Regions from separate parts of the Pseudoclavibacter sp. CFCC 13611 genome, predicted to be linked through region 2. Evidence: predicted binding sites of a transcription regulator. Region 2 holds the regulator's gene; the other holds the start of a gene.
The links. Region 2 encodes HspR, which represses chaperone genes until heat shock. Its sites were predicted from a motif close to AAGTTGAGTCNNNNNGACTCAACTT; they were not measured.
Positions count from the first base shown of each region.

Region 1: F8O08_RS08315 (ATP-dependent Clp protease ATP-binding subunit) is a predicted target of HspR. The motif match lies at 8,679-8,703, and genes of this name have one in related genera.

Region 1 covers NZ_WBKE01000002.1:877,270-891,829, reverse strand. The annotation lists gene F8O08_RS08340 (GTP pyrophosphokinase family protein) at 1-365, opposite strand, end outside; gene dnaE (DNA polymerase III subunit alpha) at 376-3,738, opposite strand; gene F8O08_RS08330 (DUF6504 family protein) at 3,744-4,085, opposite strand; gene F8O08_RS08325 (DUF6226 family protein) at 4,129-4,848, opposite strand; gene F8O08_RS08320 (aldo/keto reductase) at 4,938-5,792, opposite strand; gene F8O08_RS08315 (ATP-dependent Clp protease ATP-binding subunit) at 5,803-8,610, opposite strand; gene F8O08_RS08310 (glycosyltransferase) at 8,783-9,991, shown strand; gene F8O08_RS08305 (exopolyphosphatase) at 9,988-10,944, shown strand; gene F8O08_RS08300 (sugar porter family MFS transporter) at 11,040-12,404, shown strand; gene F8O08_RS08295 (magnesium transporter CorA family protein) at 12,431-13,456, shown strand; gene F8O08_RS08290 (LysE family transporter) at 13,453-14,139, shown strand; gene F8O08_RS10855 (DUF2207 domain-containing protein) at 14,288-14,560, shown strand, end outside.
Region 2 covers NZ_WBKE01000001.1:184,748-199,307, reverse strand. The annotation lists gene F8O08_RS00815 (flavin reductase family protein) at 1-53, shown strand, start outside; gene F8O08_RS00810 (transglutaminase family protein) at 97-942, opposite strand; gene F8O08_RS00805 (alpha-E domain-containing protein) at 939-1,868, opposite strand; gene F8O08_RS00800 (circularly permuted type 2 ATP-grasp protein) at 1,849-3,558, opposite strand; gene F8O08_RS00795 (Hsp20/alpha crystallin family protein) at 3,745-4,206, opposite strand; gene F8O08_RS00790 (CYTH and CHAD domain-containing protein) at 4,408-6,012, shown strand; gene F8O08_RS00785 (hypothetical protein) at 6,052-6,978, opposite strand; gene F8O08_RS00780 (DUF5666 domain-containing protein) at 7,355-7,969, shown strand; gene F8O08_RS00775 (threonine/serine ThrE exporter family protein) at 8,128-9,450, shown strand; gene F8O08_RS00770 (heat shock protein transcriptional repressor HspR) at 9,461-9,907, opposite strand; gene F8O08_RS00765 (DnaJ C-terminal domain-containing protein) at 9,929-10,951, opposite strand; gene F8O08_RS00760 (nucleotide exchange factor GrpE) at 11,072-11,740, opposite strand; gene dnaK (molecular chaperone DnaK) at 11,752-13,620, opposite strand.

The DNA of each region.
Region 1 (14,560 bases), on a different contig from region 2:
CGGTAGATCTGTTCGATGTCAGAGACGAAGCTGCACGTGATGCGCACGCCGGCGATGTCGGTGATCTCGGCGCGAATGGAGTCGAAGTCGGGAGCGATGCCTTTGCGCTCGATTTTGTCGAGCAGACTCTCTGGCGATTTGAGCCGGGACTTCACGTGCTCGATCGGGTTCTCGCTGTGCAGGTGGGCGAACTCGTCACGAAGGATGTTCACTTTGGTGAGCACCTCGTCGATGGCGAACTTGTACTGCAGCAGAAAGCCGGTGAACTGCTTTCTGAGATGACGCCAGTGAGCGACGTCGTCGTCGCCCAGCAGCGTCAGATCCTGGGTGGCGATGCGAGGTACGAGCTCGTAGTCAGCGGTCATGAGATACACGTTAGCCTGCCGTTCTCAGCAGAGACTGTGGATCGCGCTGCTGCAGGGTTCTTGAGCCCCGGTCGTCGGTCTGCTGCTGCGCCTGCACGTCGACGAGATTCCACGCCATCGACCCCGTGACGCTGATGCCTCTTGCTCCGCTGCGGCGGGTGACTCCTCGTACGAGCATCAATTGGGTGCGAAAGACTCCGCTGCGGATGCGCTCTTGGGCCTCAGCGAAGAAGACGATGTTGCTCACCCCGGTGCCGTCGTCGAGTGAGACGAACACCACTCGGCGGCCTCCGCGCATCGGAGGAGTGTTCGTCGCACGGCGCACCCCGGCTACCAGCACCTCGCTGCCACCGGGCAGGCCGACGAGATCACGCGCCGGGGTCACGCCCAAACGCCGGAACAGCGGGTGGAAGCGTGAGACCACGTGGTGCTCGACGCCGATGCCGAGATGCTCGATCTCAAGATCGGTCTGGGTGCGCGCGTGCAGGTCGGTCACGGGCGCCGCTGCATGATGAATGGTCGGCAGATCAAGGTCGAAGGCCAGCTGCCGAGGCGGAATGCGTATGGGTGTGGCGGTGATCGACCTGATCAGAGCGAGCAACTCATGCCGTCGTCTGGGATCATGCCCGATGAACGCGTCGAGCGCGCCGACTCTGGCCAGTGCCTCGAACGTGCTGCGACGAGGGCGCACGCGATCGCGAAAGTCCTGCAGATTCGCAAAAGGCTGATGCGCGACCAGTCGCTCCTGCTCGGCTCGAGTGCTGCCGACCAGCTCGGCCACCGACACCCGGATGCCCAGACTCGGGGCCTGGCGGTCGGGCAGCCGCTCGACCCGGTAGTCGAGCCCGGAACGCTGCACGTCGAGCGGCAGCAGCGGGACGCCCAGGCGACGTGCCTCGGAGAGCAGCAGGTCTTTGGGCCACATGCCCGGGTCGTGGGTCAGCAGACCGGCGAGGAACTCGGCCGGATGATGGGTCTTCAGCCAGGCGGACTGATAGGTGGGCAGGGCGAAGGCCGCACCATGCGCCTTCGCGAAGCCGAAGCTGGCGAATCCCCGCAGCATCCGCCAGCAACGATCGGTCACCGACGACGGGATGCCTCGCAGCGACGCATTGCGAAAGACCATCTGCTCGATCTGGTCGAGCTGCTGATCGTCGGCCATTGCGCGGCGGAGCACATCGGCCTTCGCCAGACCGCAGCCGGTGAGCTCGTCGAGCAGACGCATCACCTGCTCGTGGAAGACCACGACTCCCATCGTCTCTCGCAGAATCGGATCGATGCGCGGGTGAATGACCGCCGGAGACACTTCGCCGTGACGAGCCTGCAGATACTGCAGCGGCATGTTGTTCTTCATCGGGCCGGGCCGGAACAGGCTGATGTCGACAGTGAGGTCGTTGAACTGCTCGGGCTGCAGCTTGCCGACCAGCTCCATCTGCCCTGGTGACTCGATCTGGAAGATGCCCAAGGTGTGCGTCGAGCGAATCGTCTCGAAGGTCGCCGGGTCGTCGAGCGGCAGGGCGTCGAGATCGAGCGGCGTCTCGTGCAGCCGGTTCACCTCGCTCACCGCATAGGCCATCGCTGACTGCATTCGCACGCCGAGCACGTCGAGCTTGATGAGCCCCATCGGGTCGACACTGTGCTTGTCGAACTGCGACATGGGCAGCCCGATGCCCGAGGGCTGAACCGGGGTGCGGTCGAGCAGCGAGAGATCGGAGACAATGACCCCGCAGGGATGCATGGAGATGTGTCTCGGCAGTGCGTCGAGACGCTCGGTGGCGTCGACGAGCAGATCAAGCTGCGGGCTGGTGCGCACCTGCTCGGCGAAGTCAGCGAGTTCGGGCTTCTCGGCCAGCGCCCGCCGAAAGCCGCCGGCGCTGAACCTCCACAGTTCTTTGGCGATCGCGTCGATGCGCTCGGCCTCGATACCCAGAGCGAGCCCGGCATCGCGCACCGCGCCACGGGAGCGATAGGTGTTCGTCATCGACATCAGCGTCACCCGCTGGTCGCCGAACTCGGCGAAGATGCGCCGGTAGACGTCATGGCGCCGGGCAGACTCGACGTCGAGATCGATGTCGGGCAGCGTGCGGCGCTCGGGCGAGAGAAAACGTTCCCAGAGCAGCCCGTTGTCGAGTGGTTCGACGCCTGAGATGCGCAGCAGATAATTCAGCATCGAGCCGACCCCAGACCCACGGGCCTGCACCCGCACCCCCATCTCGCGAATCAGGTCGACGACTTTGGCGACGGTCAGAAAGTACGGGGCGAACCCCAACGTCTCGATGTCGGCGAGCTCATGATCGAGACGATCGTGCACCGCTTGCAGGCGGGCGGGGTCTGCCTGGGCGTACCGATCGGGGACAGCAGCTCTGGCGCGCATGGTCAGCGCGCGCATCGGGTCTCCTTCGATTCCGATCACACCGGCCTCTGGCATGCGCGGATGCCCCCAGCCGAGATCGACTTCGGGGTCGAGCGTGCACCGTTCGGCGAGACGCTCGGTGGCGGCGAGCAGATCTGTCGCGGTGGTCGTGTGGTCGCTCACGTCGACGACCATGCGGGCAATGCGCCGCATGGCGGAGGCCGGCTTCAGCCAGGCCTGTCCGGTGGCGGTGAGGCGACGGTCGCGGTCGAGGTCGTCGAGCGGCAGCAGCGTACGCGCAGAGTCTGAGATGTCTGCAGTGGCTGCCTCATCTGGCTCGCCGTATCGAACCTGATTGGTGAGCACGGCCGTGAGCCCATGCGCCTCGGCCAGCGAGAGCATCCGTGTGGCCGGTGTGACGCTGCCGGGCTGTCCCGGCTCGGCCAGCCAGCACACCACCTCGACGGCCAGCAGCTCGCGCGGCACCAGTCGGCACCAGGCGCGCAGCGCCGCACGAGCCTCGGGCAGCCGGCGCGCCTCGACCAGTCGGCCGACGTCGCTGGACGGGCCGAGCAGCACGCTCAGGTGCGGCCGTTCGCGCAGCAGCTCGCTGAGCGCGTCACGGCTGAGCGAAGGGGCCGAAGAACGGCGCGCTCTCGGGCCGGGATCGTGTGCAGCGGTCACCATGCGGCACAGCGCGGCATAGCCTTGGCCATGCCCGGCCTGTGCCCACTGCGTGGAGTCGCTGCGGCCGACTGCGCCATGGGCGAGCAGCACGACACGGCCAAGCGGTTCGGCCAGACTGCCATGCACGGCGAGATCTGCGCCCAGGATCGGCGCGAGCGCCGCATCTCGGCAGGCCTGCACATGGGCCACCGCACCATAGACCCCGTCTCGGTCGGTGAGGGCGAGACGTTCGGCGTCGGCGCTCGACGCCAGCTCGGCGAGGCGTCTCGGGGTGGTGCAGCCGTAGTGCGTGGAGAAGCCCGAATGCACGTGCAGGTGTGTGAACGGAGGCATGCCGGTCACTCCCAGACGAGCTGGAGTCGCCAGCCGTCGTCAGGCAGGCGCAGCAGGTCGTAGGTGTGAAAGTCGTCGCCCGTGCACGAGGCATCGACGCGCCAGAGCTCCTGATCGACGCGCTGGCGGGGTGCGCAGGCTGTTGCCGCTGCGCTCGTCGTCGGATGAGCGCTCACCGCGCTCGCAGCGGGGGAGGACTGGGGCGCACACCACCAGCGCCTTCGGTGAAAGAAGCTCTGCGGCACCCCGACGATCTCGTACTCGAAACGGCGCCAGACGAAACTGCGCGGCTCGCCCTCGTGCGAGAGCTCGACGGTGATCGCCTCATCGATCTTGCGTGGCATCATGGCCTCCTGCTGTGCTCACTGGTTCGAACATATGTTCGAATGATCACAGCGTAGAGGTGCCCTCCGACATCGGCAACGACGACTGATGGTCGTACGCCTGCGCGCGCCGATCACGCCTCGGCCATGGCATCCACCGGCCGTTCGGGCTGGCCGCACCGAGCACGTCAAGTCGGGTGCGGGCTCGTGCCAGCAGATCGTCAGGAACGTCTTCTGCACGAGACTGCTGACTGCTCTCGGCTGACCCGTCAGCAGCGCGAAGCTGCCAGGAGACAGTCTGGCCCATACCTTTCTCGATGCCGCGACTCAGGCTGAAGCTCCATCTGGCGCGACGCGGTTCGCTCACGTTCTCGGCGAGGCCGCCCTCTGCGATTGCGAGCGTCTGCCACCTGAGCTCGTCTGCGCAGCCCTCCCACGTCTCGGCGCAGGCGTCGCACCCGCACGAGGGATAGAACTCGTCGAAAAGCGCGCCGGCGTATACCCGAACACCTGGGAAGTCCGTGAGGACGATCACCATCGGTGCGCAGGCGTCGTCATTCGGTGTCAGCCGCACCGCTCGCACGGTCTCGGCTGCGGTCGGTGCGTTCAGCAGTTCGGCGGTGACCGCGAATCCGTCTTCACGACGCACGTCGTAGACCGACGTCAAATGCTCGATGAGCTCTGTCGCCACCGTGTGCAGCGGAGCGAATCGATCCGGGTCGCTGAAGACGCTGAGACCGACGGCTGGTGACGCCGCGGTGCGGTCAGAGCGTGAGAGCCGGAACATAGGGCCATTCTTCCGTTTTTCCGCCGGCCGCAACAGCTTCAGCGCCCGCATCCGTCAGGCGGGCTCGATTCCTCTCAAATCGCGAGAGTTCAGAACTCCTCGTATGTGGCGGGATCCTGACCGTTGAGTCGACCGTCTTCGCGAGCCAGCCCGTCGATCGCGGCGAGATCCTCGTCGCTCAGGTCGAAGTCGAACACATCGAGGTTGCTGATCTGCCGATCAGAGTGCGTCGCCTTCGGAATCGGGACCACGCCGTTCTGCAGGTGCCACCGCAGGACGACCTGAGCCACGGTGCGCTCGTGCGCGTGAGCGATCTGCTCAAGCGTCTCGTTCTGCAGAATCTCGCTGGCTCGGCCGAGCGGACTCCACGCCTCGGTGACGATGCCGTGCTCTGTGTTCCAGCGCACCGCCTCGTGCTGCGGAAATCTCGGGTGCAGCTCGATCTGGTTCACGCTCGGCAGCACACCGGTCTCGCGCTCGAGACGTTCGAGGTGCTCGGGCAGAAAGTTGCTCACGCCGATGCGACGCGTCAGCCCGCGCTCGCGCGCCTCGATCAGCGCCTGCCATGCCTCGACGTAGCGGTCGGTCAGCGGGTTCGGCCAGTGGATCAGCAGCAGATCGAGATGATCGAGACCGGTGCGATAGACCGACTCTTCGATCGTGGGAACGGCCTGGTCGAACGCATGGTGGCGGCCGGGCAGCTTCGAAGTGACGACGATCTCGTCACGCGGCACGCTGCTGAGGCGCACCCCGGCGCCGACCGCGCCCTCGTTCTCATAGTTGAAAGCGGTGTCGATCAGGCGGTAGCCGTTGTCGATCGCCTGGGCGACCGTTTCGGCACCCGCACGCCCGTTCAGGCGGTAGGTGCCGAAACCGATCGCCGGCAGGGTGGTGCCGTCGTTCAGGGTGTGCGAGGTCTGCGTGTTCTCGGGGGAAGTGCTCATGCCAACGACCTTAGGCCGCGGCCTCGTCTCCTGCCACCTCCTCATGCACGCCGGCCGCGTTGGTCTCGACCGATGCCGAACCCGCACGACCCGTGTGGTCGTCTGCGTCTTCGAAGCGCACTTGCAGACGGGCGTCGGCCGAAGCGCCTGCCGCGTCGGCATCCGCCGTCGTCTCTGCAGACGCCAGATCGACTGTCACCACCGTGCCGCTCGCCTCCGAGACCAGCAGGTCGGCGATGCGATCGTCGACCTCGCGCTGTACCGTGCGGCGCAGCGGACGAGCCCCGTACTCGGGCTCGAAGCCGTGTTCGGCGAGCCAGTCGACCGCCTGGTCGCTGATCTGCAGGCGGATGCCCTGGTCGGCCAGCCGCTCGGCCGTCGCCGCGATCATGGTGCGTGCGATCAGCCTCACCTGCTCACGCGAGAGACGACGGAACAGCACGATCTCGTCGATGCGGTTGAGGAACTCCGGTCGCATCGCCTCACGCAGCCGGCCCATCACCCGATCGCGCAGCGCCCGCTCCGAACCGAAGCCCGTCGTGTCGTCGCCGGTGTTCGCGACGAAGCCGAGCGCTCCCGACCGTGAGGCCAGAAACTCGGAGCCGATGTTCGAGGTCATGATGACCACGGTGTTGCGAAAGTCGACGGTGCGCCCCTGGCCGTCGGTCAGCCGCCCGTCGTCGAGCACCTGCAGCAACAGGTTGAACACGTCGGGGTGCGCCTTCTCGATCTCGTCGAGCAGCAGCACCGAGTACGGCCTGCGCCGCACGGCCTCGGTGAGCTCGCCGGCCTCGTCATAGCCGACGTAGCCCGGGGGAGCGCCCACCAGCCGCGCTGCGGTGTGCTTCTCGCCGAACTCCGACATGTCGAAGCGCAGCAGCGCGTGCTCGTCGCCGAACAGACTGGCCGCGAGCGTCTTGGCCAGCTCGGTCTTGCCGACCCCGGTCGGGCCGAGGAACAGAAAGCTGCCCACGGGCCGGTTCGGGTCGCCCAGACCGGTGCGGCCACGACGCACGGCCCGAGCCACCGCGGCGACCGCGTCATGCTGACCGATCACGCGCTCGTGCAGTTCGCTCTCGAGGTGCGCGAGCCGTGTGCGCTCGCCCTCGCTGATGCGATCGACGGGAACACCTGTGCGGCGCGCGACCACCTCGGCGATCTGTCGCTCGTCGACTACGGCCTCGGTGGGTGCCGGCGCCGAACTCGTCGTCGCGGCATGCTGATGCTCGATGCGGGCATTGTGCGCGCTCGCCGCGTCAAGAGCCGCCTGCACCTGTTCGATGCGGTCACGAATCTGTCCGGCCTGCTCATACTGCTCGGTCGACGCTGCGGCGTTCTTCTCGGCCTCCAACTCCATGAGCTGGCGCATCAGCGCCTGCGTGTCGATGCGATCGCCGAGCCGCAGACGCAGCCTGGCCCCGGCCTGGTCGATCAGGTCGATCGCTTTGTCGGGCAGACGACGGTCGGGCAGGTATCGGGCCGACAGACGCACGGCGGCGTCGAGCGCGGCATCCGTGTACCGCACGTCGTGATGCTCGGCGAAGGCGGGCGCGACGCCGTGCAGAATGCGCACGGCGACGTCCTCCGACGGCTCGTCGACGGCGACCGGCTGGAACCGGCGCTCCAAGGCGGGATCCTTCTCGATCCTGCGATATTCGTCGAGCGTGGTCGCGCCGATCATATGCAGCTCGCCTCGAGCCAGCCTTGGCTTGAGCATGTTGGCCGCGTCGAGGCCGTCGCCCATGCCGCTGCCGCCGGCACCGACGACCGTGTGCAGCTCGTCGATGAAGACGATGAGCTCATCGCGATGCGCGGTGATCTCGTCGAGCAGCTTGGTCAGGCGCTCTTCGAAGTCGCCGCGAAAGCGCGTGCCGGCCACCATCGACGCCAGGTCGAGAGAGACCAGGCGACGCCCGGCGATCGCGTGCGGAACCTCGTCGTCGACGATCGCCTGCGCGAGGCCCTCGACGACGGCGGTCTTGCCGACGCCGGCCTCGCCGACGAGCACGGGGTTGTTCTTGGTGCGGCGCGAGAGGATCTCGACGGTCTGCTCGATCTCGTCGGCACGACCGATCACCGGATCGAGTCGGCCGTCGCGTGCCTGTGCCGTCAGATCGGTGCCGAAGCGATCGAGCATCGGGGTCTGCGATGTGGCGGATGCATCAGTCTGCTCCGCATCGCCGCCTGCGTCCGCCTCCGATGAGCCGGAGTTCGCAGCCGCAGCGTCGTCGACGGGTGCCACGTCATCGGGCTGCCGGGCAGACTGCCGCATCGAATCGATCAGCGACTGCGCGGTCACGCCGAACCCTGCCAGGATCTGTGCGGAAGGCGCATCCTGTGCGAGCACGAGTGCGAAGAAGAGATGCTCCAGATCGACATAGGTCGAACCCGAGGCGCGGGCGACCTGGAAGGCATGGAAGAGGGCGCGCTGCAGCGAGGGCGTGACGTCGGGGGCCTCGGTGACGGTCGCGCCGTCACGAGCGACGGGCAGCCGAGCTTCGACCTCGTGAGCGAGCTGCTGAACGCTCACGCCCATGCGGGTGAGCACGTCGTGCACTGGGGCGTTCTCGGCGAGCACGCGCAGCATGTGCAGGGCGTCGACCTCGGTCTGACCTCTTCTGACCGCGTACGATCCGGCCTCGGCCAGAGCCTGCTGTGTGCGCTGGGTCAGAAACCTGCTGATGTCGATGGTGCGCTGGCCTTCGGCAGCCTGCTGCCGTGCCTGCTGTGCGTTCAGGTAGCGTGCGAGAAACTCGTCGAATGATCCCTGCCCGCTCGGTTCGCGTTCGCTCCCGTTCTGGGGGTTGTTCTCTGGCACAGTACCTCCTCGTCGGTGTCTGCGAGGGCGATACCGATCTGACAGTCGTTCAGACGTCGCCACCCTCAAAGTTGAGTGCCGTACGCTCAACCTAACGTCCGGGTGTCGCAGGTATTCCCCTGCGTCGCTTCCGTTCGCGGCATCACGAGCGCCATGCCTTAAACTGAACGGCATGCCCTCCGCCAGCCCGCTGCGCATCGCCATGATCTCGCTGCACACGAATCCCTATGGCGACCCCGGCACGGGCGACGTCGGCGGCATGAACATCGTGATCCAGCACCTTGCGGCCGAACTGGCCGCGCTCGGTCACCAGGTCGATGTGATCACACGCCGCAGCGCTCCCGAGCAGCCCGACGCCATCGAGCTCGCCCCCAGACTCATGCTGCGCACGATCACGGCCGGGCCCGAGCATCCGCTGCCCAAAGCCGAGCATGAGGCGTACATCGACGCCTTCGCCGGGCAGCTGCGGGCACTCGGCGACTACGACGTGATCCACGCGCATCACTGGTACTCCGGTCTGGCGGCCCTGCCCGTCGCTCGGGAATGCGGCGCTGCGCTGCTGCAGAGCTTTCACAGCATCGCGGCAGACGCCGACACCGCACTCGACAACGGCGAGCCTCCCGAGGCGCCCGGGCGTCTCTCGGCAGAGCGCACTCTCGCACGCGAGGCCGATGCGGTGATCACGGTCAGTCATGCCGAGCAGCGCACCGTGGTCGAGCGGCTGGGCGGCGAGCCATCGCGGGTGCACGTGGTGTCTCCCGGTGTGGATGCTCGGTGCTTCCACCCGGGAGAGGCCGCCGTTCCGAGATACGTCGCCGCCGCAGCCCGCATCGAGCCGCTCAAAGGGCTCGACCTCGCCGTCGCCACGATTGCGTCGACTGACGACTCGCTGCGCCCTGATCTGCGCATCGCGGGCGGGCCGAGCAGCCAGGACGGCGGCTGTCTGACGGCTCTGCGCCGACAGGCCGCCGACGCGGGCATCGGCGACCGGGTGCACTTCGACGGCGCGATGTCGCACGCCGAGCTGGCCGATCTGATGCGCGGTGCCTCGGTGTTCCTGGTTCCGTCGCACTCTGAGACCTACGGCCTGGTCGCACTCGAGGCAGCCGCAAGCGGGGTGCCGGTGATCGCGATGGCCACGGGCGGCCTTCCCGAGGCGGTGCACGACGGCGAGACCGGTCTGCTCATGCGCGATCGCTCGCCCGAGACCTGGGCGCGCGCGCTGACCCGGCTGCTCGACGACGCCGAGCTGCGCGAGCGCATGGGGCATGCAGGCCGCGCACTCGCTCTGCAGCGCAGCTGGGCGAAGAGCGCCCGACGGCTCGTGCAGATCTACTGTCAGCAGCGTCGGATGACGCGCTCGACGGTGCAGCCGGTATGACCGCTCGCGAACGCGTCGCCGCCATCGACTGCGGCACGAACACCGTGCGCCTGCTCGTGATCGAGGGGCCCGCACCGACGCGGGAGCTCGTGCGCCGCACACGCACGATCCGTCTCGGCGAGGGCGTCGACCGCACGCATGCCTTCGCACCGGCGGCGCTCGACCGCCTTGGCGTCGCCTTGGCAGACTACCGCCGCGATCTGACGCGTCTCGGCGTCGCAGACGACCGGCTGCGCTTCGTGGCGACGTCGGCGAGCCGCGACGTGCATGACGCGACACTGCTGCGCGACGTCGTCGAATCGACTCTCGGCGTACGACCCGAGATCATCAGCGGTGTCGAAGAGGCCGACCTCTCGTACGCCGGAGCACTCACCGGAATGCCGGCACAGCCCATGACGCTGGTCGTCGACCTCGGCGGCGGCTCGACCGAGCTCGTCGTCGGACGCAACGGCCGACCGATCGCGGCATGGTCGATGAACGTGGGCGGCGTGCGCCTCACCGAGCGACACCTCGATGCGCACCGGCCGATGTCGGCGGCACAGCACGCGGCGATGGTCGCCGACGTCGACTGCGCCCTCGACGAAGCCGAGGCCCATGTGTCGCTGGCCGGCGTCGAGCGGGTCATCGGCGTCTCTGACTCGGTCGGCGTGATCGCAGCGGTGACCGCCGGCGTGCGTGCCGAGCGCTTCGGCGAACTGTCGGGCGGATGCTGGAGTCTCGACGCGCTGCAGGCCGCCTGCACCCGTCTGATCGCCGCCGATCCGCATGCGCTTGCCGAGATGGGCGTCGACCGCACACGCGCTGACCTGGTCTCCGCAGCCGCGGTGATCTGGTCACGGGTGAGCGCGCGCATCGCCGCCCGCTCGCACTGCGACCACGCCGTCTACAGCGAGCATGACATCCTCGACGGCGCCGCTGAGACGTTGCTGGCAGGCGGCCGAGATCGGCGATGAGCAGCTCACGGGGAAGGACGAGTGAGGAGCACCGCAGGTCGACGAAGCCGACATCTCGATCATCGCGCGGCAGGAGCGGATCGCCCGACCGACGCGTGACGACCATCGTGCTGATCGCGACGATGGGAGCCGTCGCCTTCGGCTATGACACGGGCGTGCTCGCGGGCGCGCTGCCGTTTCTCAGTCAGCCGCGAGACGCCGGCGGCCTGGGACTCGACGCTCTGGCCGAAGGCGTCGTCACATCGGCGCTCGTCTTCGCCGCGAGTCTCGGCGCCCTCGTCGGCGGGCGGCTCGCAGATCGCCTCGGACGCCGCCGAACCCTGCTCTTCGTCTCGCTCGTCTTCGCCGTCGGCGCACTGGGCACCGGGCTTGCGCCGAGCGTCGAGGCGCTGGTGGGGTGTCGGGTGGTGCTGGGCCTCGCCGTGGGAGCCAGCTCGACGATCGTGCCCATCTTCATCGGCGAGATCGCCCCGGCGCGGCGGCGCGCGGGGCTGGTCACCCGAAACCAGCTGATGATCGTCACCGGGCAGCTGCTCGCGGCCGTGGCGAACGCCGCGATCGCGCAGGCGTCGTCTGACGGTGAAGCGTGGCGACACATGCTGCTGGTCAGTGCGACCCCGGCCCTGCTGCTGTTCGCCGGGCTCTGGTTCGTCCCGGAGTCGCCGCGCTGGCTGGCGACGCACGGTCGCCCCGAGGCTGCGCGCCGTGTGCTCGAATCGATTCGCAGCACCGGCGAGAGCGAGCGCGAACTGCAGACGATCACGGCGCTTCGCCCCCGAGCCAATGAGTCTGCAGGTGCGACGCAGAGAACGGATCGGCACCCGATGCGGGCCCGCTGGGTGCGCCGTCTCGTGCTGATCGGTGCCGGTCTGGGCATGGTCTCCCAGCTGACCGGCGTGAACTCCGTGATGTACTTCGCACCGAGCATCCTCGCGACCAGCGGGCTCGGCACGCAGGCGGCGCTCACCGCGACCATCGCCACGGGAGTGGTCTCGGTGCTCGCGACGCTCGTCGGCATCCGCGTGCTGCGTCGTCTCGGCCGACGCCCGATCATGATCACCGGGCTGATCGGCGTCGCCTCGTCGCATCTGCTGCTGGGCCTCGCCTTCGCCCTGCCGTTGGGACCGGCCCAGCCCTGGCTCGTGCTCGCCCTCATGCTGGTGCTGCTCTGCTTCGTGCAGGCGATGGTGTCAGTGGTGTTCTGGCTGATGACGGCCGAGCTGTTCCCGCTGCAGGTGCGGGGACTGGCCGCAGGTGTGGCGGTCTGCGTGCAGTGGCTGTCGAACGGCGTCGTCGCGCTGCTCTTTCCGCTGGCCTTCGCGCACCTGGGCGGCGACGTCTACTTCGTCTTCGCCGCGGTTAACGTGCTGAGCGCATGGTTCGTCTGGCGTGCGCTGCCCGAGACGCGAGGGCTGGCGCTCGAAGAGGTCGAGAGGATGCTGCGCCGACGTCTCAGCTGAAGCGATCGACTGCGTAGACTCGGTTCATGCGCTCTGAGACCGACCCTGAGAAGACCGGTGCGAGTTCGACCGACTGCACACCTGAGATCCGCGTCTACCGCGGTGGCCGACTCGAACGGGAGACCACCTTTCTGACCGAGATCGAGCACCTGCAGCACGACGCCGAGCGCACCACGTGGGTCGATCTGCCGACGGCCGATCATGAGGCGCTCGTGCAGATCGCGCAGACGCTGCATCTGCATCCGCTCGCCATCGAAGACGTCGAAGAGAGCCATGAGCGTGCGAAGCTCGTTCGCTACGAGACGCATCTGTTTCTGACGCTGTATGCGATGGCTGCGCCGAACGACGTCGAGTCCGAGCTCGAACGGCATCAGATCGACATCTTTCTGACCAGAAACGTCGTGGTGACCGTGCGACACGGCGACGGCTTCGATCTCGGCGGTGCACGACTGGCCTGGGAGGCGCATCCGACGCTGCTGGCGATCGGCGGCATCACGGTGCTCTGGGCGATCGTCGATCAGATCGTCGACACCCATTTCGACACCGTGCAGCAGCTTGACGAGAGCATCGACGCTCTCGAAGACGAGCTCTTCGGCGACACGCCGGACTCCCGCGGCATCCAGCTCAACGCCTATCATCTGCACAAGCGTCTGGTCACCCTGCGTCGGCTGGCGCTGCCGACCAGAGAGATTCTCAGCAGCGTGATCAATCGTGCCGAGCCGCCGCTGCCCGATGCGCTGCGGCCATACTTTCTCGATGTCTATGATCACGTGCTGCGCGTGAGCGACTGGACTGACTCGCTGCGAGACCTGGCCAGCACCATCATCGACACGAACCTCTCGAGCCAGAGCAACCGGATGAACCTGGTGATGAAGAAGCTCACATCGTGGGCGGCCATCATCGCCGTGCCGACGCTGATCACCGGCTTCTTCGGCATGAACGTGAACTTTCCCTATTTTCAGACCGATGTCGGTGCGGTGATCGCCGTGACGCTGATCGCGCTGACCTCGGTTGGGCTCTACGCCTGGTTCAAACGCCTGGACTGGCTATGAGCCCGGCGGTCTGGGGAGCACTGCTTGCCGCGTCGATCATGGTGAGCCTCACCCCGGGCGCCGGAGCCATCTCGACGATGACGAATGCGCTGAACGTCGGGTGGCGCCGGTCGATCTGGGGCGTGCTCGGCCAGCAGATCGGTCTGCTCATTCTGCTGGTGATCGTGGCCTGCGGGCTGGGTGCGCTGCTCGCACACGCGCCGGGAGTCACCACGGCGATCCGCTACGCCGGCGCCGCCTACCTCGGCTACCTCGGGGTTCGGCAGCTGCTGCTCGCGCGCGCCGTCGGTCGGGTCGCCCAAGACGAGGACACCGACACCGGCGCGGCTGCCGAGAACCAGGCCGCCGATTCGGGGGATGCTGCCGGCGTCAGCCGATACCTGCGACCGGGCGCGATGGTGATGCGCGGAACCTGGGTGAACCTCAGCAACCCCAAGGCGATCATCTTCTTTCTGGCCTTCATGCCGCAGTTCATCGATGCGTCGAAACCGGTCGTGCTGCAGTATGCGGCGGTCATCGTCACCATGATCGTCGTCGACATCTGTGTGATGTGGGGCTTCTTCGCTCCTGCCGCACGCGCGGTCGGGCGATTCGCGCGAAACGCGCATGGTCAGCGTGTGATGAATGCGGTGTTCGGGGTGCTGTATCTTGCGGTCGGCGTGCTGCTGATCTTTCTGCACTGAGGCCTGCCTCAGCGCGACGTAATGTGCGATTCGTCGTGCGGGTGATCGGGCGATGTCGGCGCGACGAAGTACCATGGGCGGCATGAGGCCGATGCGAACGACCCAAAACTCCGCACCGACACCAGGCATGTCGCACACGCACAGATTGGTGAGCACGTCGAGATCGCTGCGTCTGCCGAGATCGAGCCTGGCACGACTCTCGGCTCTGCTGCTGGCGGCCACGCTGCTCGCGTTGGCGCTGCTGGCGACGTCCGTCAGACCGGCAGCGGCATCCGTCGACGACTTCAGCTTCGAATCGATGTCTGTCGACTACCACCTGAGCCGCGATGCCGACGGCAGAGCCCGAATCGATGTCACCGAGACTCTCGTCGCCGACTTTCCGAGCTTCGATCAGAACCGCGGTCTCGTGCGCAAGATTCCC
Region 2 (14,560 bases):
CCGAGCACACGCCGCTTCTGTGGCACCGGTCTCAGTCGCGCTCTCTGCTCTGAGCTGCTGCCCGTATCCTCAGCGACAGGCTCTGCACGGCGCCGCTCACGCCTCTCGGGTGATGTGCACTGAGACGAACAGGTGCGATGCGCCCTCGCCCGAGTAGACGCCGCGCAGCGGAGGCACGTCGCCGTAATCGCGTCCGCGCCCCACCTGCACATGCCGGTCGGTGATCTCGGTGTGGTTGGTCGGGTCGTAGCCGTGCCAGTCGCCGTCCCACCACTCCAGCCACGCGTGCGACTCGCCGGCGACCTCGTCGCCGATGGCGGCATCCGGTCGCGGATGCAGATAACCGGAGACATACCGAGCCGGGATGCCCACAGCGCGCAGTGCGCCCAACGCGATGTGCGCGATGTCCTGGCAGACTCCCTTGCGTTTGTCCCAAGCCTGAGCCGCGCTCGTGGTCACGGCCGTCACACCCTGCACATACTCGATCGAGTCGCCGACCGCGCTGAGGATGCTGGCTGCGGCCTCAGCGGGAGTCTTGGTCTGCTCGACGGCTCCCCTGGCCAGCCGGGTCACCTCTGCCGGCGGTCGGGTGCGACCGGTCTGCTGCAGCTGCTCGCTGAGCGCGATCGTGTCGTTGCGGTGATCGGCAAGCTGCTCCCAAGTGGCCCCACCCGGCCCGTCGGAGTGCGGTCTCACCTCGACCAGACTGGTTGCGACCAGGGTCAGCTCGTCGTGGGGGCCCAGCACGTCGAAGCTCGACACCTTGGTGCCGAAATAGTCGACGTAGCCGAACTGCGACGTGGCCTGCGAGACGGTCAGGTCGGAGCTGATCACCAGCTGCGACCTGCCGCTCGCCGGCAGCATGCGGGCCTCGTTGTACGAGGCGACGGCCGGGCCGTCATAGGTGTAGCCGGTGCGATGTTCGATGCGCAGACGCTTCATACGTTCTCTCCGATCCAGGTCGGATCCGGGTTGACTGGGAAGAACCGGTCGCGAATGCCCTCGGCCGCCTCTTGCACAGCAGCCTGCACCGTGGCCATGTACCGCGGCAGATCCTCCTGCAGGGCCTCTACGGGCGCGTACTCCAGCTGACTGCGCACTCGCCCAAGCACGCGCAGGGAGTCGACGCCGACCGAGACTCGGGACTGCATCGGGTCGAGCCCGCGCAGGCAGTCGACCGCGCGGTTGAGCGAGTACGTCATCGACCGGGGAAACAGCAGATCGAGCAGCAGGAACTCGATCGCGTGACGACTGCTGGCCCGCCCGCGATAGGTGTGCTGGAACGCCTCGAACCCGCCACACGAGCGCAGGATGGTCGACCAAGACGGCCCGCTGGCCTCCGTCAGCGAGCGGGTCGCGAGCAGGCGCGCCGTCATATCGACGTGTTCGAGGCAGCGTCCCAGCGTGATCAGTCGCCAGGCGTCATCACGGCTGATGTTCGAGTCGATGATGCCGAAGACCAGCGCCGCACGTTCGCGCACCAGTCTGAAGTACTCGTGCGACCGCTCCTGCTGCACCTGCCGGGGCAGGCGTTTGACCGTCATGTTCAGCGCTTCCCAGAGCTCGCTCGGCAGCACGTCACGTGCACCACGGGCGTTCTCTCGCGCCGCCCACAGCGACGTCGCGATCGACGAGGGCTGCGTACGATCCGTGCCGAGCAGCCGCAGCACGTCGGCGCGGCAGAGGCGACTGAACGTCTTGGGGGCGCTGCCCATCACTCCGAGCAGCGCCTCGCACGCGTTCGACTCCTCGACCCAGGGGTCTTCGAGCAGCAGCTGCAGGTGCACGTCGAGCAGACGTGCGGTGCCGTCGGACCGTTCGACGTACCGGCCGATCCAGAACAGGCTCTCAGCGATTCGCGACAGCATGACGCACCTCCCCGTGTTTGCGCGCATCCCGGCTCTGCTGCTGCTCCTGCTCCTGCTGGCGGCGCAGATCCGGCGCGTTGCGCGGGCCCTGGTCGGGCCCGATCAGGCTGCCGGTGCCGCCGGATGCGACCGCACCGCCGAGCTTCAGCAGATCGTTGGCCGGGGCGTCGATCTGGTCGTCGTGCACGAGTTCGTCGGCGAGCGACGATCGGGCGGGTGCTCCGAGCACCCAGGTGTCTTTCGACCCGCCGCCCTGAGACGAGTTCACCACGAGCTGTCCCTCAGGCAGCGCGACGCGAGTCAGCCCGCCGGGCAGCACCCAGACGTCCTCGCCGTCGTTGACGGCGAACGGGCGCAGGTCGACGTGCCGAGGGCGGATGCCGTCTTCGACCACGCTGGGAATCGTCGACAGCATCACCACCGGCTGCGCGATCCACCCGCGAGGATCTTTCTTCAGGCGCCGGCGCAGCTGATCGAGCTCGTCACGGCTCGCCTGGGGGCCGAGCACAATGCCTTTGCCGCCCGACCCGTCGACCGGCTTCACGACGAGTTCGTCCAGCCGATCGAGCACCTCTTCGAGCTGCACCGGGTCTTCGAGACGCCACGTCGGCACGTTGGGGATGATCGGCTCTTCGTGCAGGTAGTAGCGAATGAGATCGGGGACGTAGGTGTACATCAGTTTGTCGTCGGCCACGCCGTTGCCGACGGCGTTGGCGATCGTGACGTGCCCCAAGCGAGCCGCCAGCATGATCCCCGGCGAGCCGAGCAGCGAGTCGGCCCGAAAGTTCAGCGGGTCGATGAACTCGTCGTCCGTGCGCCGATAGATCACGTCGACGCGCTCCGGGCCGCCGGTGGTGCGCATGTACACGCGACCGCCGGTGCAGAACAGGTCACGACCCTCGACCAGCTCGACGCCCATGCGTCGCGCCAGCAGGGTGTGCTCGTAATATGCCGAGTTGTGCATGCCCGGGGTCAGCACGACCACAGTGGGATCCTCCACGTCAGCGGGTGCCGCAGCGCGAAGGGCCGCGAGCAGGCGAGAGGGATACTCCGTGACGGGCCGCACCGTCTGGGTTCCGAAGAGCTCGGGCAGCGACTGTGCCATCACGCTGCGGTTCGACATCACGTAGCTGACCCCGCTGGGCACACGCACATTGTCTTCGAGCACGCGCAGCGTGCCTGCGGCATCACGGATCAGGTCGATGCCGGCGACCTGGATGCGCACCCCGTTGGCCGGCCGGATGCCAGCCGCCTGCCGATGAAAGTGTTTCGACGATGCCACGATGTGCGAGGGGATGACCTGATCCCGAATGGCGTTCTGCGGCCCGTAGACGTCGTCGAGCAGCGCCTCGAGTGCACGCACGCGCTGAGCGATGCCGGCCTCGACATGCCGCCACTCGGCGTCTTCGATGATGCGCGGAATCGGGTCGATCGGAAAAGGACGCTCCTCACCGGCGAAGTCGAAAGTGACGCCTTGAGTGAGGTACGAGTTCGCGAGCGCATCGATGCGTGCGCTCAGCTCTCGACGCGGCATGCCTTCGAGCACGCTGAGCACTCGATCGTACCCGTCACGCACCTGCACGCTGGTTCCCGGCGTGCCCGGCAGCACCGAGAACATCTCGTCCCAAGCGTCAGATCCGAACGGATGCCGTGCCGCAGCTGTGTGATACCCGGCGAACAGATCGCTCATCTGTCTCCCCTCCTGCAGAGCCGAACGGCTGAGACGAGGGGATCGGATGTCGTCGGTTCTGCGAACACTGAGCAGTCTCTCAGTCTCAGGTGTCGGGAATGTTACACGCGCAGTGCCTTCGCTGGGTCTGTCGCAGAGAGAGACTGGCGGGCCACGGTCGCAGAAGACCGCAGCCCGCCAGGCCGATCACTCCTGCTTCGGGGCCTCGACAGGGGCCTTCGCCGCATTACCGGCGGCCGTCGCCGACCCGGGTTCATCGGCCGAAGTCGAGACCTGGATCTTCCGTGGCTTCGCCTTCTCACTCACCGGAATCGTCAGCGTGAGCACCCCGTTGCTGTAGTCGGCTGTGATGTGCTCGACGTCGAGTCCGTCGCCGAGAGTCAGCTGCCGCAGATAGGTGCCAGCGGGGCGCTCCTGCGCGATCCACTGCACCTCCCCGCTGCGGTGTGCCTTGCGCTCGGCTCGAATCGACAGCTGCTGACCGTCGAGGTCGATGTCGATTGAATCGGGCTCTACGCCCGGAATGTCTGCCAACAGCACATAGTGGTCACCCTTGCGATACAGGTCGATCGGCATGCCTTTGGGGCCTCGCTGTGCGCTCGACACCAGACGATCAATCTCGCGGAACGGGTCGAAAACCATGGCCATGATGCTTCATCCTCTCGTCAATGTCTGTGATTCGGTGCCCGGCGCTCGCCGGGTCATCGACACGATCATGCGGTGCGACCGCCTCTTGACGGCTGCATCTGTATCAACGTCGCGTCATCGACATTATTCCAAACTTGAGTGCGCTTCGCTCAACTCTCTGACAGGCGACATCGTCCCGGGTGCCGCGGCTAGTCTTGGAGCATGACTGCAACCTCCGATTCTGCTGGCGAACGCCACGTCGAGATCGAGCGCAAGTTCGACGTTCCCGGCGCCGCGGCTCTGCCCGACCTCACCGTGATCGACGTCGTGGCGCATGCGGTCACTCCAGAGCCAGCACATCTCGACGCCATCTACTACGACACCCCCTCGCTGACGCTGATTCAGGCGAAAGTGGCGCTGCGCCGTCGCACCGGCGGCCACGATGCCGGCTGGCACGTGAAGACCACCGGTGAGCACGGGCGCATCGAGCGGCACTGGCCCATAGACTCGGCCGCCCCCGACGAGATTCCTGTCGGCGCACTGCGTCTGGTAGAGGCCTGGGCCAAGCCCGAGGAGCTGGCCCCGGTCGCACGCATCGAGACCACACGCACGGCCACCGAGCTGAGTGACGCCGAACGACGACCGCTCGCCGAGATCGCCGACGACGAAGTGCGCACCACCGACCTGCGCGACGGCTCGGTGCGACAGTGGCATGAGTGGGAGGCCGAGCTCGACGAACGCCTCGACGACGCTCCCGGCAGCTCCGGCGCACTGCTGCTGCAGACCGTCTCCGATCGTCTGATCGAAGCGGGAGCCCGCCCCTCGTCGGCCGTGGCGAAGCTGCAGCGCGCGCTCGGCCTCGACCGAGGCGCACAGGCGACGGCCGCGCAGACCGTCGCGCACATCGCGCAGGGGCTGGCCGTCGAGCTCGACTCGCGCCTCGACGACGCGATCGCCGACCGACCCGACGGCGTGCATCAGGCTCGAATCGTCATCCGCCGGCTGCGCAGTCTGCTCGACGTCTACGGTGTCTTCGTCGACCCGGCGATCGTGCGGGCCACCCGCCGCCACCTCAAACGTCTCGGCGACGATCTCGGTGCTGCCCGCGACGCCGAGGTGCGTGCCCGCGACGCCGAGCAGCAGGTGCTGCAGCTGCAGGGTGTGCCCGCGGCGAGGCGTCTGGTCGGCCGTCTGTCAGAACCGGCATGGCGTCTCTACGCCGTGGAGCACGCTCGGCTCACTGCCGATCTCACCGACGAACGTCGCAACGACATCGCCGAGCAGCTTCGGCGTCTGACCGATCCCAAAGCGGCCTCACCCGAGGGCCAGACGGATGCCGTACCCGCGCTGCGTGCACAGCTCGCAGAGGCAGTCGCTTCGTTCGTCGCAGACGACCACTGTTTGGTCGAGGTCTGGGATCGACTCCCACCCACGGGAGCCGGGGTGCGCGCACGCCTGCGGTTCGAGCACGCCCTGCACGAGGTGCGCAAAGACGCCCGTCGCATCCGGTATGCGGCCGAGGCGATCTCGCTCGGGCTCGCCGACACTCCGGTGCGGGTGCTGGAGCGCACAGATGCGAAGCGCCTGGCGAAGGCGGCGAAACGACTGCAGGATCTGCTCGGCGACCACCGCGACGACGCGCTCTTCGCCGACCACGTGCTGCATGTGGCAGCAGACGACGAACGAGCACGCACGACACAGCGTGCTGCACTTCCCTACTATCTGCTCGCTCTGCGCGCCCGTGAACGCGGGGCCGAGGCGCTCGGCCGCTACGGCGAGGCCCGAGACGAGCTGCTCGCCTCGGCGAGCGCCGCGCTCGACGACTGATCCCGACCGTGCTCGCCGGTCAGCCGGATTCCGCCGGAGTCAGGCCTGTGCCTCCACCGGCCGCAGCTGATGCAGCGCAATGGTCACGATCTGCGCCGGGCGCAGCGTGCCCATCTCAAGCACGCGGGCGTGATCGATGCGCTGGCCGACGCCCGATGGCGATGTCTCCGCAGCCTCCTTCCCCGGGTCGGCAGATCGGTCTGCGGCGACGCGGCCGGCACGCGGCATCCCAGCGCTGCTGCGCAGGGAGGATCGCCAGCCGCTCCGGTGCGGCACTCGCACGCCGATCGCTCGATCAGTGGCCGGGTTCACCAGCACCACGTCGCAACTCGCCGCTCCCTGCGTGCTGAACTGAACCGGGGCGGGCAGCACCACGACATCCGGATCGATCTGAGCGACCTCGAGCAGATCGTCGAAGGCGCGCATCTGCGTCACCAGCGCGGAATACCAGTCGTCGAGCTCGGCGACATCGTCGGCCGCGAACTCGCCCGAGGTCTCGATGCCTCGGTGGGCACCGCTGAGCCGATCGATGTCGGCGCGAATGGCAATTCTGGCGCTGGCCGTCGCATCGGCCACGCCCTCTCCGCTTTGCCGACGTGCCCCGCGGCTCTCGGCACTCCTCGCAAGACGCAGCCACGCGGCGCCGAGATGCGTGTTCATACGATGAAAAGCCATCTCGGCGAGCGCCGTCATCACTTCGGCGTCAGATGCTTCGAGGGTGTGGCTCAGCTGCCGCATGAGCACGTCTCCCACTGTCTCGAACCACCCTTGGTACGCGGTCTGCAGCGTCTTCACGCGCGCACGCAGCGCCCCTTCCGGCTGCCCGTCGAGAGATTGGCACAGCACTTCTCCCCACGCACCTGAGAACGTTCGCGCCGGCAGCATGATCGTGTCTATCTCGCTGCCGCGACGCTGCGGCACACGGTATGGCGTCTGGTAGGCGCGAGCGAACTCTTGAATCTGCATGGGGTCCTCCCTGTCGTGACGATGGTGGCCATTTCACAGTGTGATCGGTTCAGCTGGCCTCCGGCTGATGCCGAGCTGTGAAGTTCCTCGACTTCGATCATCAGACTGTCGCAGACCACCCGCGGCGGGCCGACCGACGTCTGCAGGCGACTGCCATTGCGCCCGAGTAGCGGTGGCGTTCTTCGAGTCAACGGCATCACTGATTGGCTCCGCTGGTTGGCTCGCACGAGAGGTGCTGGCTGCCCCACAAGAGAGAGACAGAGACGACACAGCAGTCGAAGATCCACCGGACAGTGTGCGCCGCAACACTGGGAATCACCAGCCCAGCGGCACTCATCGGTCACCGGCCGACACGCCTTGAGATGAAGGAGCAACCTTGACCACCCCGACGACGAACAACCGGCTCGGCGACGTAGACGGCGCCGAATCGCGTTCGACCCCACCCACCGCACCCGAGACCGCACAGCCGACCTCGCAGTCGAGATCGAAGGTCGGAAGGTGGCTCACCGGCGGGCTGACCGCCGTGATCCTCATCGGACTCGGATTCCTCGGAGGCACGGTCTTCGCTCAGGCGGCCTCCACCTCAGCCGGTTCGATACAGCAGGGGCCTGGCGGAACCGGCGGACAGGGAGCCCCAATGGGTGCATCCGATGGCGAGGCCGCATCCGGCGGCATGCTCAGCGGGCTGACCAGCGGCACGATCACCGGAGTCTCAGACGGGACCATCACGATCAAGACGCAGTCTGGCGAAACGACCACGATCAACACCGGATCAGGCACTTCAGTGACCACCACGCAGCAGGGCTCTGTCTCGGATCTGGCCGTCGGAGACTCGATCCGCGTCCAAGGCGAGGAGTCGAACGGCTCGATCATGGCTCAGTCGATCACCGAAGGCGATGACGCTGCGGACACGCCGATGGCTGGGACACAGAGCGGTCCGGGGCAAGGCGCGCCCGGTCCGCAGCAGAACTCGCAGAGCACCACGAACTGATCGTTCCTCCTGAGACCTGCCTTCCGCAAGCAAGTCGGAGGCACATCCTCTCTCATCTTCGCCAGAAGGCCTCTCGACCGGCAATCGCGCACGCTGGGTGGTCTCCGGCATTGGAACGCGTAGAACGGCCCACCGGCGGAAGCGGCACAATAGAAAGTATGAGTCCGTCTTCGCCCTCCCCAGATTCGACACCAGTCGACCCGACACCGACCGGCGAGATTCTGCTCGAGCCGATCCATCTGATCGAGAAGTCGAACGCGATCATGCGGCTGGGACGGATGATGCTGCAGGCGAGCTCGAGCTCGTTCCGCGTCAAGCAGGCCATGTCACGCGCCGCCCAGGCATTGGGCATGACCTCACTGCACACGCAGATCACCGCCACAGAGATCGTCTGCACGTTCTTTCGCGGCGCCATCTTTCGCACGCGTGTCGCTGAGGCACGAGTCGGCGGGGTCGATGCCGATCGCATCGTCGAGTTGGAGCGACTCTCACATCACATGCCGCAGGGAATGCTGGCAGAGGAGCTGAACCGGCGTCTCGACGTCATCGAGAAGAGGCCTCGACACTATCCGACGTGGCTGACGCTGATCGCCGCGATAATGGCCTGCTCGGGGTTCGCGTTTCTGAACAACGGCGGGTGGCAGGAGTGCGTCGGAGTCGCGCTGTCCGTGTCGATCGCACAGTGGCTGCGCGTGACGCTGGTGAAGCTGCGCATCAACCAGCTCGCGATGTATGCGGTCTGCGGCCTCATCGCCAGTCTCTGCTACGTGCTGTTCACCGGCATCCTGTCGGCGGTGAGCGGGCACGTGAGCCCGCTGCACGATGCCGGCTTCACCTCGGCGCTGCTGCTGCTCGTGCCGGGCTTTCCGCTGGTGACCGCGACCCTCGATCTGGCTCGGCTCGATCTCAACTCGGCGATCGGCCGCCTCACGTTTGCCGGGCTGGTGCTGATGTCGGTGTCGTTCGGCGCGTGGGCGGTCGCCATGATGTTCGATCTGCAGCCGACTGCTGCGCCGACTCCCTCGACCTGGCCGGTCTGGATCGTCATCGCATCACGACTCGTCGCCGGCTTCGTCGCCGTCACAGGATTCGCGATGATGTTCAACACCCCGTTCAGGCTCGCTCTGAGCGCAGCCTGGATCGGCGCGGTCGCGAACGTGTTCCGTCTGACGACGGGCGACATGGGCTGGCCGCCGCAGGTGTCGACGGTCGTGGCCGCCCTGCTCGTGGGGCTGCTCGCCTACATGATCGCTTCGCGTCTGGAGGCCCCACGCATCACGCTGACCGTGCCCGCGGTGCTCATCATGGTGCCGGGTTCCAGCGCCTATCGCGCCCTGGTGTACCTAAACCAGGGCGATATCGTGCAGGCTGGCGGCTATGGTGTGCAGGCGCTCGCGACCATCGTGTCGCTGGCCGTCGGGCTGACCATCGCGCGCATGCTCACCGAGCGCGAGTGGTCGTTCGACGCCCTGCGCGGGTGAGGATGCGCTGTCAGGCCTCTGACGGCGGCTTCCGGCCGTTCTGACGGACCGGCCGCCATACGACGAGTTCGCCGCCCGTCGCCTGGACGCGACGGCGACCTTGGTCGAGCGTGACGATTTCACCGGCGATGCCGGCGGCGAACGTGCGAGCACCGGGGCGGTAGATGAGTGCATCGTCAAGAGCGGCCTCGAGCTCGGCCACACGACTCTGCAGCCTGTGCACCTGGTTCTCGAGATCGATCATGCGGCGAATGCCCTCTAGGCTCACGCCGGCGTTCGAGAGACGCTGCACCTCTCGCAGCTGCACGATGTCACGCAGCGAGTACCGACGGGAGCGACCCGCAGTGCGCTGCGGCTGCACCAGACCGATTCGGTCGTACTGCCGCAGCGTCTGCGGGTGCATGCCCGCCAGCTGTGCGGCCGCCGAGATGCTGAACAGATGCTCCGTCTCATCCATCATGGCGACTCACCTGCTCTCTTACTTCTCTTTGGCCTGCGCGTAGAGCTCTGCGCGCGGGTCGGCGTCACCGATCGCCTCGGTGAGGTCATCCAATGCCTTCTTTGCCGCGCTGTCGAGCTTGCTCGGCACCACGATCTGGACTTCTGCCAGCAGATCGCCGGTGTGCCGACCTGCCTTGACGCCCTTGCCTTTGACTCGCAGCACGCGGCCCGAAGGGGTGCCCGGGCGAATCTTCACCTTGACCGGTTCGCCGTCGTAGGTCGGCACCTGAACGGTGGCGCCCAGCGCCGCCTCGGCGAACGTCACCGGCAGCTCGACCCGCAGGTCGTCGCCGTCGCGTTTGAACACCGGGTGGGAGCCCACGTGCACACGCACGATCAAGTCGCCAGCCGGACCGCCGTTCTGACCGGGCTCGCCTTTGCCGCGAACCTTGATCTTCTGGCCGTCTCGAACTCCGGCCGGAACCTTCGTCTTGACGCGCTTGCCCTGCGGCGATGCCAACGACACCGTCGCGCCATGCACCGCTTGGGCAAAGGTCAGCTGGGCACGAGCTTCGACGTCACGACCGCGCTGCGGCGCAGCGCGGTATCCCTGACCGCCGAACCCTCCGGCGCCGGCTCCGCCGCCGAACAGTCCGCCGAAGAGATCCTCGTAGCCCGCACCTGCGCCGCCGGGCTGTCCCCCGGTCTGAAAGCGCACTCGCTGACCGCCGGGTGCCCCGGCACCTTGGCCGAACAGCCCGCCGAAGAGATCCTCGAACCCCTGACCGCCCTGGCCGCCGGCGCCCGCGGTGAAGCGCGCACCTCCGCCCATGGCCCGCAGCGCGTCATACTCCTTGCGCTGCTTGGGGTCAGAGAGCACCGAATACGCTTCGCTGATCTCTTTGAACTTGTTCTCTGCCGCAGCGTCGCCCGGGTTCGCATCGGGGTGATACTTGCGCGCCAGCTTGCGGTATTCCTTCTTCAGATCGGCGTCGGAGATGTCTTTCGACACTCCCAGCACGGCGTAGAAGTCCTTCTCAAGCCAATCCTGACTCGCCATGCCTCTCGCCTCCTTCTGTCGTCTTCATGTGTCGAGCGCCCCGTGACGGAAGGGATCCAGAGAGGATCCGCATCCCGCCACGGGGCGCGTTGCCCGTCGGGCGCATTCTCATGCGACCGATCACTCAGCAGGTGCCAGCACGACCACTTTGGCCGCGCGCAGCAGTGTGTCGCCCAGCTTGTAGCCGGGTTCGACGACCTCACCGATGACCAGCGCATCGACATCGGGGCTGGGCTGCTGCAGCACAGCCTCATGCTGGTTCGGATCGAACGGCTCGCCCTTCGCTCCGAAGCGCTCGATGCCGAGCCCCTCGCCGACGGCCCTCAGCTTCGACGCGATGGTCGCGAACGCCGTGCCCTCTGCGAGATCGCCGGCTTTCTCAGCCCGGTCGAGGTCGTCGAAGATCGGGAACAGTCGTTTGGCCGCATCGCCGACCGCACGCTCGCGATCGCGAATCTGCTGGGCCTCGGTGCGCTGGCGGTAGTTCTTGTACTCCGCCGCCAGACGCTGCAGCTCGTCCAACAGTTTGTCCTCGCGTGAGGCCTCGCCGTCAGCGTCTGCCGCGGCGCCCTCGGCGCTCGCGCCGGCATCCGCCTGATCATGCTCGCCTGCAGCCTGGTCAGCCTCGCCGGCGGGCCGGCCGGGGGCGGCGGATGCTGTGTCAGCACCCTGCGCGCCCTCGGTCTGCTGCCCGTTCGGCTGGGCCTCTGGCTGCTGGCTCGTCGGCTGGGCCCCGTCGTCAGGAAGCCCTGACTCGTTCGGAGTGCCAGCCACGTTGTTGTCAGCCATGGTGAATCGCCTTACTTCTTGTCGTCATCGTCGTCGACGACTTCTGCGTCGACCACGTCGTCGTCATCGCCCGACTTGCCGTCTGCCTTGGCCTCGCCGTCAGCAGCGCCAGCGGCGCCCTCTTCCTGCGCGGTCTTGTAGATCTCCTGGCCGAGCTTGACCTGCGACTCGTTCAGCTTGTCGAACGCAGCCTTCACTGCGTCGTCGTCCGAACCCTCAAGTGCCTTCTTGACAGCCTCGACATCAGCGGTGACCTCGGTCTTGACCTCATCAGAGAGCTTGTCCTCGTTCTCTTTGATGAGCTTCTCGATCGAGTAGGCCAGCTGCTCGGCGTTGTTGCGCACCTCAGCGGCGTCGCGACGCTTCTTGTCTTCGGCCTCGTTGTCCTTGGCCTCCTTGACCATGCGGTCGATGTCCTCCTGCGAAAGGCCGGAGCCACCCTGAATGGTGATCTCCTGCTCTTTGCCGGTGCCCTTGTCCTTAGCCGAGACCTTCACGATGCCGTTGGCGTCGATGTCGAAGGTGACCTCGACCTGCGGCACACCGCGCGGAGCCGGTGCGATACCGGTCAGCTCGAAGGTGCCGAGGCTCTTGTTGTCACGGGTGAACTCGCGCTCGCCCTGGAACACCTGGATGGCGACCGACGGCTGGTTGTCCTCAGCCGTGGTGAACGTCTCGCTGCGCTTGGTCGGGATGGCCGTGTTGCGCTCGATCAGCTTGGTGAAGATGCCGCCCTTGGTCTCGATGCCGAGGCTCAGTGGGGTGACGTCGATCAGCAGCACGTCTTTGCGCTCGCCCTTCAGAACGCCGGCCTGGATGGCTGCGCCGACTGCGACGACCTCGTCAGGGTTGACGCCCTTGTTCGGCTCTTTGCCGCCGGTGAGCTTCTTGACCTCTTCGACGACTGCCGGGATACGAGTCGAACCGCCGACGAGCACCACGTGGTCGAGATCCGAGACCTTGACGCCGGCCTCTTTGATCACGTCGGTGAACGGCTTGGCCGTGCGCTGCACGAGATCTGCGGTCAGCTCTTCGAACTTCGCGCGAGTGATGGTCTCGTCGAGGTTGGCCGGGCCGCTCTCGGTCAGTGACAGGTACGGCAGCTGCACGTGGGCGGTCGTCTGGCTCGACAGCTCTTTCTTCGCCTGCTCGGCGGCCTCTTTCAGGCGCTGCAGGGCGATCTTGTCACCCGAGACGTCGACGCCGCTGGCCTCTTTGAACTTCTTGATGAGGTACTCGACGACGCGCTGATCCCAGTCGTCACCACCGAGGTGGTTGTCGCCCGAGGTGGCCCGCACCTGAATGGTCGAGAAGTCGTCATCCTTGCCGACCTCCAGAAGCGAGACGTCGAACGTGCCACCACCGAGGTCGAACACGAGGATGAGCTCGTCTTCTTTGCCCTTGTCGAGGCCGTATGCCAGAGCGGCCGCAGTCGGCTCGTTGATGATGCGCAGCACGTTGAGGCCTGCGATCTCACCGGCCTCTTTGGTGGCCTGACGCTGGGCGTCGTTGAAGTACGCAGGCACGGTGATGACCGCGTCGGTGACCTTGTCGCCCAAGTAGCTCTCGGCGTCGGTCTTCAGCTTCTGCAGAATGCGAGCCGAGATCTCCTGCGGAGTGAACTTCTTGCCGTCGATGTCATCGGTCTTCCAATCGGTGCCGATGTGGCGCTTCACCGATGCGATGGTGCGGTCGACGTTCGTCACCGCCTGGCGCTTTGCGGTCTCGCCGACGAGCACCTCCCCGTCTTTGGCGAATGCGACCACTGATGGAGTGGTGCGGAAGCCCTCAGCATTCGCGATGACTGTGGGTTCGCCGCCTTCCAGAACCGCGACGACCGAGTTGGTGGTGCCGAGGTCGATTCCTACTGCACGTGACATTGTGTGTCCTTTCTGCTCGGCGAACCGAGCCACGCATGCACGGGCTCTGCACCCGCGCAATATAAGTCTTCTTCGATGACCTCCAGGTCATTTGCACATCAGCTTCTGATGTACACCCTTGAGTCATCTACGCTCAAGGTTACACAACGGCATCCCCTAGTCAAGCTATTCCCGAAATGTTGAGCAAAGTTCACTCAAGTTTCACAGGTCTTGGCAATCACACGAGCACGGAACGAACCCGACCGACCTCTCAGCGGTGGTTCTCACCCGCTCTCTCTGCGCATCCGCCGACAGCTCGAGCACCCCGCCGCCCCAACTCGCCCGGCCTAGGCGCCCAAGCTGCCCAACCAGCCAGCCCAAGCCGACCAACCAACCAACCAACCAACCAGCCAACCGGCCAACCAGCTCAGCCAACCAGCCCATCCCAGTCCTGCCCAGCCAACCAGTCCATCCCAGTCCAGCCCTGCCCAGCCAACCAGTCCATCCCAGTCCAGCCCTGCCCAGCCAGCCAACCAACCAGCCCAGATCTACGGCCGCGCGATTCCGCCGCATGCACACGATTCCGCCGCGCTGTACACATTTCCGCCCAAATCACCCCGATGTCGGCGGAACCGTACACATCTGAGCGGAACCGTACACATCTGAGCGGAACCGTACACACCCGTACCGACCAGCTGAGCGCAATCACACGCTCAATACCTCCCACTTGCGCAACCCACCCACAGCCACAACTGCACATACCCACGCTCGCGCGCAAACCCGCCCGCAGCCACAACTGCACATACCCACGCCCGCCCCACACCCACACCCACACCCACACCCACAGACACAGACACAGACACAGACACACCCAGTTCTGCACCCAGTTCTGCACAGCTGTGCGGGCACCATCGCTTTCACCACAGTGCAGCCGCCCCGCTGACACCTCAGGCCCCGGGGC